Regions from separate parts of the Pedobacter sp. 10L46_2 genome, predicted to be linked through region 2. Evidence: riboswitches for the same ligand, from Rfam matches in the RefSeq annotation. Region 2 holds a riboswitch; the other holds the start of a gene.

Region 1 (6,920 bases), on a different contig from region 2:
TATGGACACGCGCTTAATTACCCAATGAACCAGGATTATGGCTGCTGCGGATTTAATGTGCCTAGCCATGATTTGATTAACTCATTTAAAACTGATGCAAATGGTTTGCCAATGTTTGGCACCTACAACGATGTTGATGTTGCAGCGTCACTTGATTTTCAGACCAGCACTTTTGATCCTCGTTTAGATCATACTGTTGCTAAACCCGGAGCTCCTTTTAAGTATAAAACAGATTTTATATTTGAACGATTTTGGGCAAGGGCTCCTGCAGTTTATGATGCATTTGCAAGTTTAAAAGAGGCGGTATTGCCAGGTGATGCTTCTTTTCAGAAAATTCCGCCATTTATGTCGAGCTCTAAAAACTGGGAGATTATTCGTTATTCAGATGTACTTCTTTGGAAAGCTGAAGCGCTTATAGAACTTGGTAGACAAGATGAGGCTTACCCGTTGATAAATCAGGTAAGGGATCGTTCATCAAAAAGTAAAGCACTTCTTAAACTTGCTAACGGAAATCCAACCTCGAACTATAATGTTCAGCTATATCAGCCGGGCGTAAACTGTACATGGACTCAGGAATATGCCAGAAAGGCGCTTCGCTTTGAAAGAAGGATTGAGTTCGCAACTGAAGGCTATCATTTCTTCGATCTGGTACGCTGGGGCGTAGCGGCGCAAACCATGAACGCTTATTTTAACATAGAAAAATCAAGAGCCAACCATTTGGCTACCGCTAAATTTACAGCCGCAAGAGATGAGTATTTTCCAATTCCATTAAATCAGGTTAATTTTAGCAAAGGCTTATACCAACAAAATAAGGGTTGGTAATGGATTTAAAATATTATTATTACATAAACATACAATTTAACCTAAATAACTAAACGATGAAATCAATTTTAAAAGCCATACTTACCACGGGGCTAATGTTGTACTGCAGTATCTCAATTTTTGCAGCAGATATTTCTATTAAGATCACTAAGAAATACCTCAACTTACCTATATCTCAACGCCAGGATAGGGGAATAATGACATTTGAAATAGCGGGTAAACAAGAACGCTCATTTAAAATAAGATTGGCAACAGGGGAACCTGAGTACTGGGTTTTTAGCGACGTATCTGCTTATAAAGGAAAAACTATAAAAATAAGCTATGATGGTGATGCTACAGGACTTAGCAAAATCTATCAGGACGATAAGATTGCTGGTCAGGATTCTTTGTATCATGAGAAAAATCGCCCTCAGTTTCATTTTACTACAAGGAGGGGATGGGTTAATGATCCAAATGGATTGATATATTATGAAGGTGAATACCACTTGTTTTATCAGCACAATCCTTATGAGAGAGAATGGGAAAATATGTCGTGGGGGCATGCTGTGAGTAAAGATCTTGTACATTGGGAAGAGCTCGCGGTGGCTTTACATCCTGATAAGTTAGGTACTATGTTTTCTGGATCTGCTGTGATTGATTATGATAATACTGCAGGTTTTAATAAAGGAAAAATACCTGCAATGGTTGCTTTCTATACTGCCGACAATGCAGATAGAGAAATTCAATGTGTTGCTTACAGCTTGGACAAAGGCCGTACCTGGACTAAATATGAAAAAAATCCAGTTATAGACTCTAAGGAGAAATGGAATAGTAGAGATACACGCGATCCTAAGGTTTTCTGGTATAAACCAGGTAAACATTGGGTAATGGCTTTAAATGAGCGCGATGGTCATTCTATTTATACTTCTAAAAACTTAAAGGAGTGGAATTTTGAAAGTCATGTTACCGGATTTTGGGAATGTCCGGACCTTTTTGAATTGCCAGTTGATGGAGATAAAAATAAGACCAAATGGGTGATGTATGGTGCATCGGGTACTTATATGATTGGTTCATTTGATGGAAAAGCTTTTACTCCTGAAACAGGTAAGCTTTTATATACAACAGGGTCTATTTATGCGGCTCAAACCTATTCTAATATCCCTGAAAGTGACGGCAGACGTATTCAGATAGGCTGGGGAAGAGTAGCGCAACCGGGTATGGCTTTTAACAACATGATGTTATTGCCTACAGAACTGAAACTTCACTCAACAAAAAATGGAATTAGGTTGTATAATTTGCCTGTAAGTGAGACTGAACAATTGTTTGAACGTACAAACCAATGGGCTGGTTTAAAATCTGATGATGCAAATCAGAAACTTAAGGAATTCAATAGCGCTGATAAAATACGCATTAAAACTACCTTTAAGCTTTCGCATGCGACTAGTGCCGGGTTTAATTTATTTGGTCAGCGTATTATTGATTATGATATGAACAATAATACAATTAATGGGGTTTTCTATTCACCTGCAGATATGACCAGCATGGAGCTAACAGCTGATATTTATGTTGACAGAACATCTATAGAGGTGTTTATTGATGGTGGTGCTTACTCTTATTCAATGGAAAGAAAACCGGTTGATGATAATAAAGAGGGTTTCCATTTCTGGGGGAACAATATTGATGTTAAAAACCTGGAAGTGTATTCAGCTAAGTCTATCTGGAAATAGTTCTATTTAGAAATGGTGTATCAATCGTCATTCTGAAATAAATTCAGAATGACGATTGCATAATTTTACAGCCTCCTTTTACTTACAGTTTTTTAAATCTTCTGCTATTTGCTCTGGAGTATACATTCCTTGTTTATTACCGTATGTGTTGGTTATGTAAACAACTATTTGAGCAATATCTATGTTGGCCAGGGTAGCAAAATCAGGCATTTTTCCATCGTATTTTTTGCCGTTTACAGTAATCGGGCCTGATGCGCCATTTTTTATAAAACAAGCTATTTTTTGTTTGTTCTCCCTTAGAAAAACGGTATCTGTAAGGGGCGGAGCCAAAGCATTTAATCCTTCTCCTTTTGAACCATGGCAATTTTGGCAATGTTTAATGTAAAGATCACGGCCGTTTGCATAATAGATGTCTTGCTTTAGCTGTTCTGAGCTTTGACAAGAATAGATCATTGTAGCAATTGTGATCAGAAATAATGTGCTTATTATTAATTTACGCATAACTACTTCTTATCTTCTGCTAGTAAAACCGGGATATCTTTGGTAAGCTGTGCAACCTGCTCGGGGTTAGTTCCGTCATAAGCTCCACGTATACGTTTTTGCTTATCAATTAAGATTAGCCAACCCTGGTGTACATATCCCTCCTTAGCTGTGCTATCTTCAATTACTGCAACCAGATAATCCTTTTCCGCGATCTTGTAGATGCTGTCTTTTGAGCCATAAGCAAATTGCCATTTTGGGCCATCTACGCCTAGTTTTTGCGCATACTTCTTTAAAACTGATGGATGATCGTATTTAAAATCGATGGTGTGTGAAAGGAACATCACATCAGGATTGTCTTTGTATTTGTCGAATATGGTTTTCATGCTGCGGTGCATGGTAGGGCATATAGTTGTACACGAAGTGAAAAAGAAATCAGCTATATAAATTTTATCTTTAAAAGTATCGTTGTTAATAAGGGTGCTGTCCTGATTTAAGAAGCTAAATGCAGGTATAGTTTTATATACCGTATCAACGCTGGTTGATCCATCTGCATTTTTAACTGTTGCTGCTTCTCTGGGGCCTAAAATAGGAAGCTTTTTTTGATCCTGACAAGAGGCCAGAAACACTATGCTACCAAATAAAAATGCGGATAAAATGGATCGGTTAAATTTCATAATAATGCTTTTAGAATGTTGCAAAGGTACACTACTCAAAAATTAATATGTAATGTGTGGGTAATAAAATGTAAGTTTGCAGCTTATAAGTTCTTTACTTTAATTCTTCATCAACCGGAGAGGTTTTACTTAATTGTAGATTAATAGGGAATCGTGTGTAAATCACGAACTGTCGCGCAACTGTAAGTAACACAAAGGTTTTTACCCTTAGAGTATCCACTGTTCCAGTTATGGAATGGGAAGGATGGTAAAAATGTTACAAGTCAGGAGACCTGCCTTCACCGAATTGACAATGCTTTCGCGATTTGAAGCACAAGTCAGGTATGATGTATTGACGTCCGTCATATCGACGGTAGGAGATATCCCTTGTTTATGTCAGGAGGTCTCTCTCTGCGTGCGAGATGACGGCATCTTGAGTACATCTTTTCCTTTCTTAATCTTCTTTATTTCTATTGCATTGCGAAGTTCAGCAAAGGGCTTTTAACTGATTTTTTCAATTAAATGCAAGAAAAATGCTAACAAACAATCTAGGCTATCCGCGAATTGGTAGCAACAGAGAACTCAAAAAAGCCTGCGAGCAGTATTGGTCGGGCAAAACAACAATTCAAAACCTGGTGCAGGTTGGAAGAAACATCCGTCAGCAAAATTGGGAATTACAAAAGCAAGCGGGTATTGATTTAGTTCCCAGTAACGACTTTTCATTCTATGACCAGGTATTAGATCTTTCGTTAACAGTTGGGGCAATCCCTAAGCGTTATCACGAGGTTATTTTAAATAAAGGCAATTCAGAATTAGACCTTTATTTTGCAATGGCCAGAGGCTATCAGAAAGACAACTTGGATATTACGGCCATGGAAATGACCAAATGGTTTGACACTAACTATCATTATATTGTTCCCGAATTTGTAAAGGATCAGCAGTTTAAACTGTTTTCGACCAAGATATTAGATGAATATAATGAGAGTAAAAGACTAGGCATTAAAACCAAACCTGTAATTATTGGTCCGGTTACCTACCTTTTGCTTGGTAAAGAAAAGGAAGCCGGGTTTGAAAGGATAGACCTTATTAAAAATCTGCTTCCGGTATATATCGATATTTTAAAGAAACTGGAAGAGCAACATGTTGAATGGGTACAGTTTGATGAGCCTTTTCTCTCTTTAGATTTAACAGATAAAGATAAAGCAGCTTATAAATATGTGTATGCGGAAATAAAAAAGCAATTTCCTAATCTTAAAACGTTGCTTACTACCTATTTTGAAGCTTTAAAAGACAATAAGGAATTAGCAACATCGTTACCGGTTACTGCATTGCATATTGATCTTGTGCGAAATCCGGAGCAATTACAACCTGTTTTGGATGTTATTCCTTCTAATTTAATTTTATCAGTTGGCGTTGTTGATGGTAGAAACATTTGGAAAAATGATTTTAAAACCTCATTGGCTTTAATTGAAACTGCACAAGCTAATATTGGTATTAAAAGATTGATTATTAGCCCATCGTGCTCGCTTATACACTCACCATGTGATCTTGAACTGGAAACAAATGAATCTGTTTTAACCCCAGAGATTAAGCAATGGCTTTCGTTTGCTAAGCAAAAGGTAGATGAAATTGTCACTTTAAAACAATTAGTTAATGGAGAAGAGGCGGCAGCCGAAAAACTGGCGGAGAATATTAATGCGAATGAAAACCGCAAAACTTCTTCCTTAATCCATAATCAGGCGGTAAAACAAAGAGTTGCTGGTATAACTACTAAAGATGAAAATCGGGAAAATGCTTTCGCAATTCGTAAAGAAGCACAGCATAAGGCATTAAAACTTCCTTTGTTCCCAACAACAACTATAGGGTCATTTCCGCAAACACCTGAGGTAAGAAGTTGGAGAGCTAAATATAAAAAGGGCGATTTAACTCTTGCAGAATACGACGCGTTAATTGAAAAGGAAACTGAAGAAACGATTCGTTTTCAGGAAGAATCGGGTATTGATGTTTTAGTACACGGCGAGTTTGAACGCAATGATATGGTTGAATACTTTGGTGAGCAACTTGCAGGTTTTACATTTACTAAAAATGGATGGGTGCAGAGTTATGGTAGCAGATGTGTAAAACCACCAGTAATCTATGGTGATGTGCATCGACCGAAACCGATGACTGTTAGGTGGTCAGCATATGRGCAATCACTTAGTGATAAGTGGGTTAAGGGAATGCTTACTGGTCCGGTAACTATTTTGCAATGGTCATTTGTTAGAAATGATCAGCCCAGATCAGAAACCTGTACACAGATTGCGCTTGCAATTAGAGATGAGGTTGTGGATCTTGAAAAGGCAGGGATTAAGATCATACAGATCGATGAACCCGCTATCCGCGAAGGTTTACCATTGCGTAAGGCCGATTGGCAAAATTATTTGCATTGGGCAGTTAGGGCGTTCCGTATCTCAGCAAGTGGGGTCGAAGATGAAACTCAGATTCATACCCATATGTGCTATTCTGAATTTAATGACATCATTCAGAACATCGCCGATATGGATGCTGATGTAATTACGATAGAGTGTTCAAGATCACAGATGGAATTATTAGATGCCTTTGCTGATTTTAAATATCCAAATGAAATTGGTCCGGGTGTTTACGACATCCATTCGCCAAGGGTTCCGAGCAAAGAAGAGATGGTTTTACTACTTGAAAAGGCCAAATCTGTTATTCCGGCAGCCCAACTTTGGGTGAATCCTGACTGCGGTTTAAAGACCCGCCACTGGGATGAAACAAAAAAAGCTTTAATAGAAATGGTCGCAGCTGCAAAAGTACTGCGGGAATATGTGGAAGAAGCCGTAACTTTGTAAAAAAAAGGGGCAGGTTTTATGCCTGCCCCTTTTTACAGAATTACATAAACATAAATGAGAATAAGGAAAAATGCGGTGATTACCGCGGTTGGGGGTTATGTTCCGGACACTATTTTAAGTAACCATGACCTTGAAAAGATGGTAGATACCAATAACGAATGGATTGTTGCCAGGACCGGGATAAAGGAGAGAAGAATAGTAAATGATCCAAATATTGCTACATCCGACATGGCTACTTATGCCTTGAATAGATTGATGGAAGAAGGAAATGTAGATCCAGATGAAATTGATTGTGTAATTGTCTCTACTTCAACACCAGATTACGTAATGGTATCAACCGGGAGTATGGTTTGTGAAAAGGCAGGTTTAAAAAATGCATGGGGTATTGATACTAACGCAGCTTG
Region 2 (6,920 bases):
TGTAACGTTTGTTATCGTAATCATCGCCGGTTGAATAGCTATCTGTATATCCCCATTCAAATGCGAGGTTTACGAAAATGCTCTCTATTTTACCCCATGTTGATTTCAGCAGAGTTCCTTTAAATTTGATGCTATCCTGGTTTGCAGCGAAAAGCGGATAATAGTTATGGTTATGAAATCTATTTACCTCAACGCTTCCTGCTTTACCTTGATTGTCTTTCCAGGTTACATTTGCTGTTGCTTTGGGGTTATAATAAGTGATTTCATAGTTTTTAATTGTTGTGGCGGCCGTATGCTCACTTCCTGCAAGTTCATACCATTCATCGTCGGGTAAACCGTTTCCATTTTTATCCTGACTAACCTGAACAATGCCTGGCTCAGACCATTGTTGTATTGGGCCTAAAGGATTTCCATAAATAGCCAGGTCATTTCCATCTTTATTAATTATAGAATGATCAAACCCAAACGTAATGAAACCTCCATAGGCGCCCAACGATACCAAAATGGTATTTCTAACATCACCTATAATTTTCTGCGCGCCCTCAGGACTGCCCAGAGACTCATTTATAAATTGACCAGGAGCCGGCTGATATTCATAGATCTTGGTGATAAACTTACTGCTCGTACTAGTTATTGGACGCGGTACGTAAGTATCTTCATCAATAGTTTTGTCGTCCTTTGAACAGGAGCTTAAACACAGCTGGAAAAGTAAAACTGCTGAAAGACCAAGAATTGCGTTTTGATTGAACTTCATTTTTAATTTAGATATGGTTATTTATATACAAATGCAAAGTGAGCGGGAATATCTCCGGTAGTGACCGACCATTTCTTTTTCCCGCTGGGATCAAAACAGTAAAGTGTGCCTGGTGAAACATAATTTTTGGCATCCGTAACCAGAACTTCCCTGGTAATGGGATGCACAGCTATTCCATAAGGAATGGTAATTGATTTCTCTGTTCCGTCTGTAATGAACTTCTGATTGAGTATTACTTCGTCTTTTACGTTGAGCATACCGTAGGTTATGGTGTATTTCGCTTCATTATAGTTCCATTCTGAACCATAGTAATAAGCGACATCTCCATCAATAGCCAGGTTGTTTACCGCGATGTTAAAAGTCTTTTTTACCTGATCTGTTTTGGTGTCTATTACAAACATTTTTGAGGGGATGTCAAAATAATTCCCTCTTGAGGTTACATAAAGATCACCATATTTATCAGACTTTAATCGGTGTAAATTGATGGCTACATCTATTTGTTTGGTGACAGAAAATGTATTCAGGTTTATAACAGAAACGGTTCTTTCGTATTTCTGAGGACTATATCCGCCTGAATTTGCTACATAAAGCTTTTGACCTACAATAGCCATTTCTTCGGGCTGCCGGCCAACATTTACCCTTTTTATTTCTGTTAAGGAGCCAGTATCTATTTGGGCTACAATTCCTAATGGTGCATTAGGATCTCCTACTGTACCAAGATACGCGCTCACATAAGCTTTGCCTTGGTTAAATGTGATATACCGACAATTGGTGATGTTAATTTGTTTGATTCGTTTACCGGTTTTAACATCCAAAACCTCAATTTTATTGGATACGTTAACTACTACATATAGCTTGGAGCCATAAACCCCTATATCATTACCAACGTCACCTAATCCCTTTACTATTTCGGGGTTTACCTCATTATAAATGTTTCTTCTGTAAATTCCGGTAGTATAATCAAGGTAATCTAAAGATGCCTTGTTCATATTCATATTGCCCTCGTTCACGATATAAAATCCTTTAACCTGAGCGGATGGATCAGGAGGTAAAAGGCTCTCTTGTTGCTCAGGTACCGGCTTAAGGTCTTTACGACAAGATACCGTAAGTCCAACTGTAGTAATTAGAAGTACTAAACTAATGGCATTAAGTAATTTATTCTTTTTCATAAGTGCTAATAGTTATAGGTTAATCCAAAACGATAATAGCGACCGGGCATAGGGAAGTTCGTAATCACTTCATAATCCTGATTTAACAGGTTATTGATTTCTGCGGTAAGGCGAATTTCCCGGCTATTTATTTTTGTGTTACAATGCAAGGCTAAATCATGAGTATACCATGGTTGTACATAGTTGTATACGTTATTTGTACTTTGATTATAACGTTCTCCGGTATAAATGAAGCTGTAATTCATTGAGAAATTTCTATACGCTGCACTTGCTAAAAATGATCCGCTGTGAATTGGCGTGTAAGGAATTAAATCCTTATAGCTTGCTGAGGCTTTATCTGCATCTATTGCCTTTTGATAGGTATAGGTAAGACCTGTTGTAAAGTTAATGTAATCGGTAAGCTGCCATGCAGATTGTATGTTCACATCTATCCCCTTGATTTCTACAAGCCCGAGGTTCTGCATACTCCATCTTGCCTGACTGTTTCCCGGAACGGCAACTATTTTGTTTTTAACTTTGTTATAATAGGCATCCGCCTGTATAGAAAACTGGCTCAATATCCTACCCTCGTACCCTTTTATATAAGTAAACCCTAAATCGTATTGTTTTGTATACTCGGGTTTTAAAACGGTAAATCCGTAATTGGTGTAGTAGAGGTCGTTAAAGGTTGGCATACGGAAAATGCTTTTATAGAACGAACGCAGTCTAAACTCTTTCTGATTAAAAGGCTGCCATGAGAGCATAACCGTTGGTGTTAGTTCGTTTCTATTTTCATCTGCCGGTCCGCTTTGAGTCTTATCGTACTTAAGGGTGCTTAATAAGTTGGCCTGAATGTCAAATTTAGCAAAGCGAAATTGGGTAGCCAAAGCCGTTAAGATGGTGTTTCTTACGGGATATGAAAAGCGGTAGAGGTCTGCATTTAAATCATTCCGCTGGTAATCTGTAGACAATACAACATCCCAGTAATTGGTAATTTTAAACTTATTGGCCAGAGACACGTATATTTCCTGTAGATGAAAATTGTTTTCCTGTAATCCATCAACTGTTACGATATCCGGATTTAAGTAACGTTGATTGTCATTTGCATATTTGGCTGTTGCCAGCAAACTGTACTTACCTACATTCTTTTCATATGAAGATTGAGCGAAAAAGTTCTTATTCCACATCCGTTGTGAAAATGCAAACACGTTGTTGACAACCGCACCCGGCAAGCCCTGGTTGTCTTTATAACCATATAGTTTTACCTTCCACTTACTACTGTCGGGCAATACTCCGTTTAATCCCAGTTCCAACCTCATCGTTTCAATGTAACCGTCTTTTCTTACTGCTGTAGTATCGTATACTCCATTGGTAGATCGGAATTTATATTTGCCATTGGCATTTTTATATTCCGCACTTAAGGTGCTGTAAACATTCTTACTTATTTTACTTTGCCACAATAAAGATGGATTTATAAGCCCGAATGACCCTCCTTTTACTGATGCACGAATTTTTTGGGTTCTACCGGCTGGAAAATCCGGTTGTTTTGACGTAAGATATAGTGAGCTGGCTGAGGCAAATCCCTTTGCAGATTGAAAAATGGAGCTTTTTTGTCCGTTATAAAGTTCTATCTCTTCGATATTATCCAATGAGAATTTACCAAGGTCTACCTGGCCATTTTGTGCATTGCCCAATTGCACGCCATCATAAAAAACTGCGGTGTGGTTAGTGCCCATGCTGCGCACATTAATGGTTTTTAAACCACCAATGCCACCATAATCTTTAAGCTGCACACCAGAAAAGAAACGAACAGCATCAGCTACTGAAAGGCTGTTTAGTTTTTCGAGCTCTGCCCCTGATAATATTTGTAAGGGTGTTGAAGAAGTTTGTCTCTTGGTGATCTTTATTTTCCTGATCTGTACTTCTTTAAGGTGATTAACCTTATTTACAGAATCTGTAGTGTTGCGTTTTATGGAATCGGTTTGGGCAAACGACTGAACAGCCATAAACATGCCCAGCCATATAATAGCCAGAAAAGTAAAAAAAATAGACTTTACGCCTGTAAAAGCGTTTTTACTTCTTTTCATTTTGTTGTGAGCTTATTACCCACAGCAAACAGTTAGATCAAGGAAATGAAATACAATAAACAAGCACTCACTCCAAGCTTCAATCCCCGAAAGCTATGAAATATTACCACTTATGGCAGGTCTTCTGACTTACTTCCGATTATTCTGCCTTCCCAATCCTTAATCCCTTTTAAAGGATCAGAAAAAGTGGCCTTGATTTGAACACCGTTATGAAGCTTACAGCTGCGGGACAGTTACGGATTTACACCGTATTCCCTTTTAATCCCGAATAAGCACATCGGGAACCAAAAGCGTTGCAAATGTACTTAAATAATTACCTTGAAGCAAGCCTGATTAGCTTTCTATATTAAATCGAATGCTCTTGCATATTGGCAGATCTCGTAATAACAGTGCGTGTTGAGTTTTTGCTTGATGTTTTTTCTATGTGTTTCGACGGTGCTTGTTGAAATAAAAAGCTTTTCTGCTGTTTCTGAAGAGGATTTACCTAATGCCATTAAACCCAGGATTTCACGTTCCCGGGAACTTAATTTAGTGAAATGGTGGTAATTGTTGCGCAGAAAGTTGTTCTCTTCGAGCAGCCGAGATGCCTTAACGGTCATGTGGTGCATCGAATCAATCGGTAAAGCGATTGTTATGACAAGCAATGGCTTGTTTTCCTCGTCCCTGATATAAACCTTTACGCTAGACATATGCCAGTTCCAGTCGCTTGAATTTGAGAAACGAACCTGCTGAAAAAAAGTACACAGGTCCTCATCGTTATTTTGCTCTATTAAGCCAAGTATTTTAGGAACATAATCTTTAGCGTCATCTCCATTGAAATACCTGGTATAATATTCTTCGGCAGTTATTTTGGTGATATCCTCCAGAGAAACGCCAAGTTGCTGCAGCCCTCTTTCAGACATCCAGGCAACTGACCAGTCCCTAAGGTCGTGCAAAATAACAACGCCAGGCAGTTCCTCTGCTATTGCAGAAATTTTAGCTATAGCATCATCAATCTTACTTTGGATAAGGACGTTTTGACTCATATTTTGAAAGCAATAATAAAGATTGTAATTATCAGTTAAATATACGTAGTAATAATGTATTAGAGGTAATAAAATCCCTAAAAACAGGGATTGATTTTGCCATTATTTTATAGTCAATTTGCACAAAAATTAACGCCAGTTTTTAAAACCTATAGTTATAACCTGGACGACCACAGGTACTTTTACCCCGCAAGTACAGTTAAACTGGCAGCCGTAATTTTTGCACTTGAAAAAGTAAATGAACTTAAAATAGCCGGGTTTACCGCCAAAAGCACCATGATTACCGACAGTTCATATACTGCTCAAACTAAAGTCCTGGGTGATAGCACTGCTAAAAATGGACTGCCTTCTATTGAGCATTACATCAAAAAGATATTACTTACCAGCGATAATGATGCATTTAACCGATTGTTCGAGTTTATTGGTCGCGCTGAAATTAACAGCAAATTGAAGAAATACGGTTTTAACAACAGCCGTATCTTAAACCGGTTGGCTATAGGTGATGCGGGTGAAACGGCAAAACACACCAATCCTATTAAATTCTATAACGGAGATAAACTGGTGTACAGCCAGGCCGAACAGTACGATCCTAAAGAATATGTGCTTTCATTAACAAATACAGTTATGGGTACGGGTTATCTCGACAGCACAGATAAACTGGTAAATAAGCCTTTTAACCTCGAAAATAAGAATGCTTTTAGCATTTCTGATCAGCAGGCGATGATGAGGAAACTGATATATCCGGAGGCTTTCCCTATTAAGGAGCGGTTTAATTTAACGCCTGCCGATTACAAACTGATCTATACTTATATGAGCAAATTGCCGACTGAAAGTGATTACCCTGCTTATGACCCTAAAGAATTTTGGCCAACATACGCCAAAATGCTGTACTATGGCAGGGATAAGGATGCTCAAATTGATTCGAACATCAGGATATTTAATAAATATGGCGACTCCTACGGTTTCATTATCGACAATTCGTATTTCGTAGATTTCAAAAATAATATTGAATTCTTTCTTACGGCCGTTGTTCAATCAAATGAGGACGGCATTTTTAATGACAACAAATACGAATACGATACGGTATGCTTTCCCTTTATGAAAAACCTTGGCCGGACAATTTATGCGCATGAGCTGGAAAGGAAACGTAAAAGTGTACCTGACCTTAAAAAATTCAGGATGAAGTATAATTAACTATTCTTCATCTAATAATTGTGCTTTTATATCATCCAGTTTCTTTGCTTCTTCTTTTGCCAGAACCGGGAATTTAAGGTTTAGCTTTTTGAATGTTTCGGCCAGTATATGGCTGATTGCCAATCGTGCATACCATTTCTGATCGGCCGGAATAATATACCATGGGGCATTTTCTGTTGAGGTGGCTGTTATTGCCTCCTCATAAGCAGTCATGTATTGTTTCCACAATTTGCGTTCTGCGATATCACCCGAAGCAAACTTCCAATTCTTTGCCGGATCATTTATTCTATCTAAAAACCGTTGCTTTTGCTCTTCTTTAGAAACATACAGAAAGATTTTTATGATAACTGTTCCGTTTTCATTTAGGTGTTGTTCAAAATTCCTGATGCTGTCATAACGCTTTTTCCAGAAAGCATTGTCTATCTTTTTTACATCCTGATATCCGGGAATGTTTTCATTAAGTACATATTCGGGATGTACTTTGCAAACGAGGACGTTTTCATAGTGGGAACGGTTATGAATTCCTATTCTCCCCTTTTCCGGCAGGGCTTTACAATGACGCCATAGAAAATCGTGGTCGTACTCTTCGGAATTTGGAGCCTTAAAACTGTAGACCTGGCAACCCTGTGGGTTTAAGCCAGACATTACATGCTGTATGGCGCTATCTTTCCCGGCAGCATCCATCGCCTGAAAAATAATTAATACAGAGCGC

Evidence for each region. A riboswitch is a leader RNA that binds a small molecule or an ion and turns the genes downstream of it on or off. The one in region 2 is predicted to bind cobalamin.
Region 1: linked by a shared signal. The riboswitch ahead of metE (5-methyltetrahydropteroyltriglutamate--homocysteine S-methyltransferase) and the one ahead of AC1DDX_RS14815 (TonB-dependent receptor) in region 2 are both predicted to bind cobalamin.

What each region holds. Positions count from the first base shown of each region.
Region 1 is NZ_JBFTIZ010000090.1:45-6,964, reverse strand. It holds gene AC1DDX_RS12010 (RagB/SusD family nutrient uptake outer membrane protein) at 1-822, shown strand, start outside; gene AC1DDX_RS12005 (glycoside hydrolase family 32 protein) at 879-2,528, shown strand; gene AC1DDX_RS12000 (c-type cytochrome) at 2,607-3,029, opposite strand; gene AC1DDX_RS11995 (SCO family protein) at 3,032-3,685, opposite strand; cobalamin riboswitch at 3,789-3,979, shown strand; gene metE (5-methyltetrahydropteroyltriglutamate--homocysteine S-methyltransferase) at 4,198-6,516, shown strand; partial or broken gene AC1DDX_RS11985 (ketoacyl-ACP synthase III) at 6,571-6,920, shown strand, end outside.
Region 2 is NZ_JBFTIZ010000128.1:5,106-12,025, forward strand. It holds gene AC1DDX_RS14805 (PKD domain-containing protein) at 1-754, opposite strand, end outside; gene AC1DDX_RS14810 (YncE family protein) at 772-1,923, opposite strand; gene AC1DDX_RS14815 (TonB-dependent receptor) at 1,929-3,989, opposite strand; cobalamin riboswitch at 4,087-4,293, opposite strand; gene AC1DDX_RS14820 (helix-turn-helix transcriptional regulator) at 4,331-5,014, opposite strand; gene AC1DDX_RS14825 (serine hydrolase) at 5,111-6,208, shown strand; gene AC1DDX_RS14830 (polyphosphate kinase 2 family protein) at 6,209-6,920, opposite strand, start outside.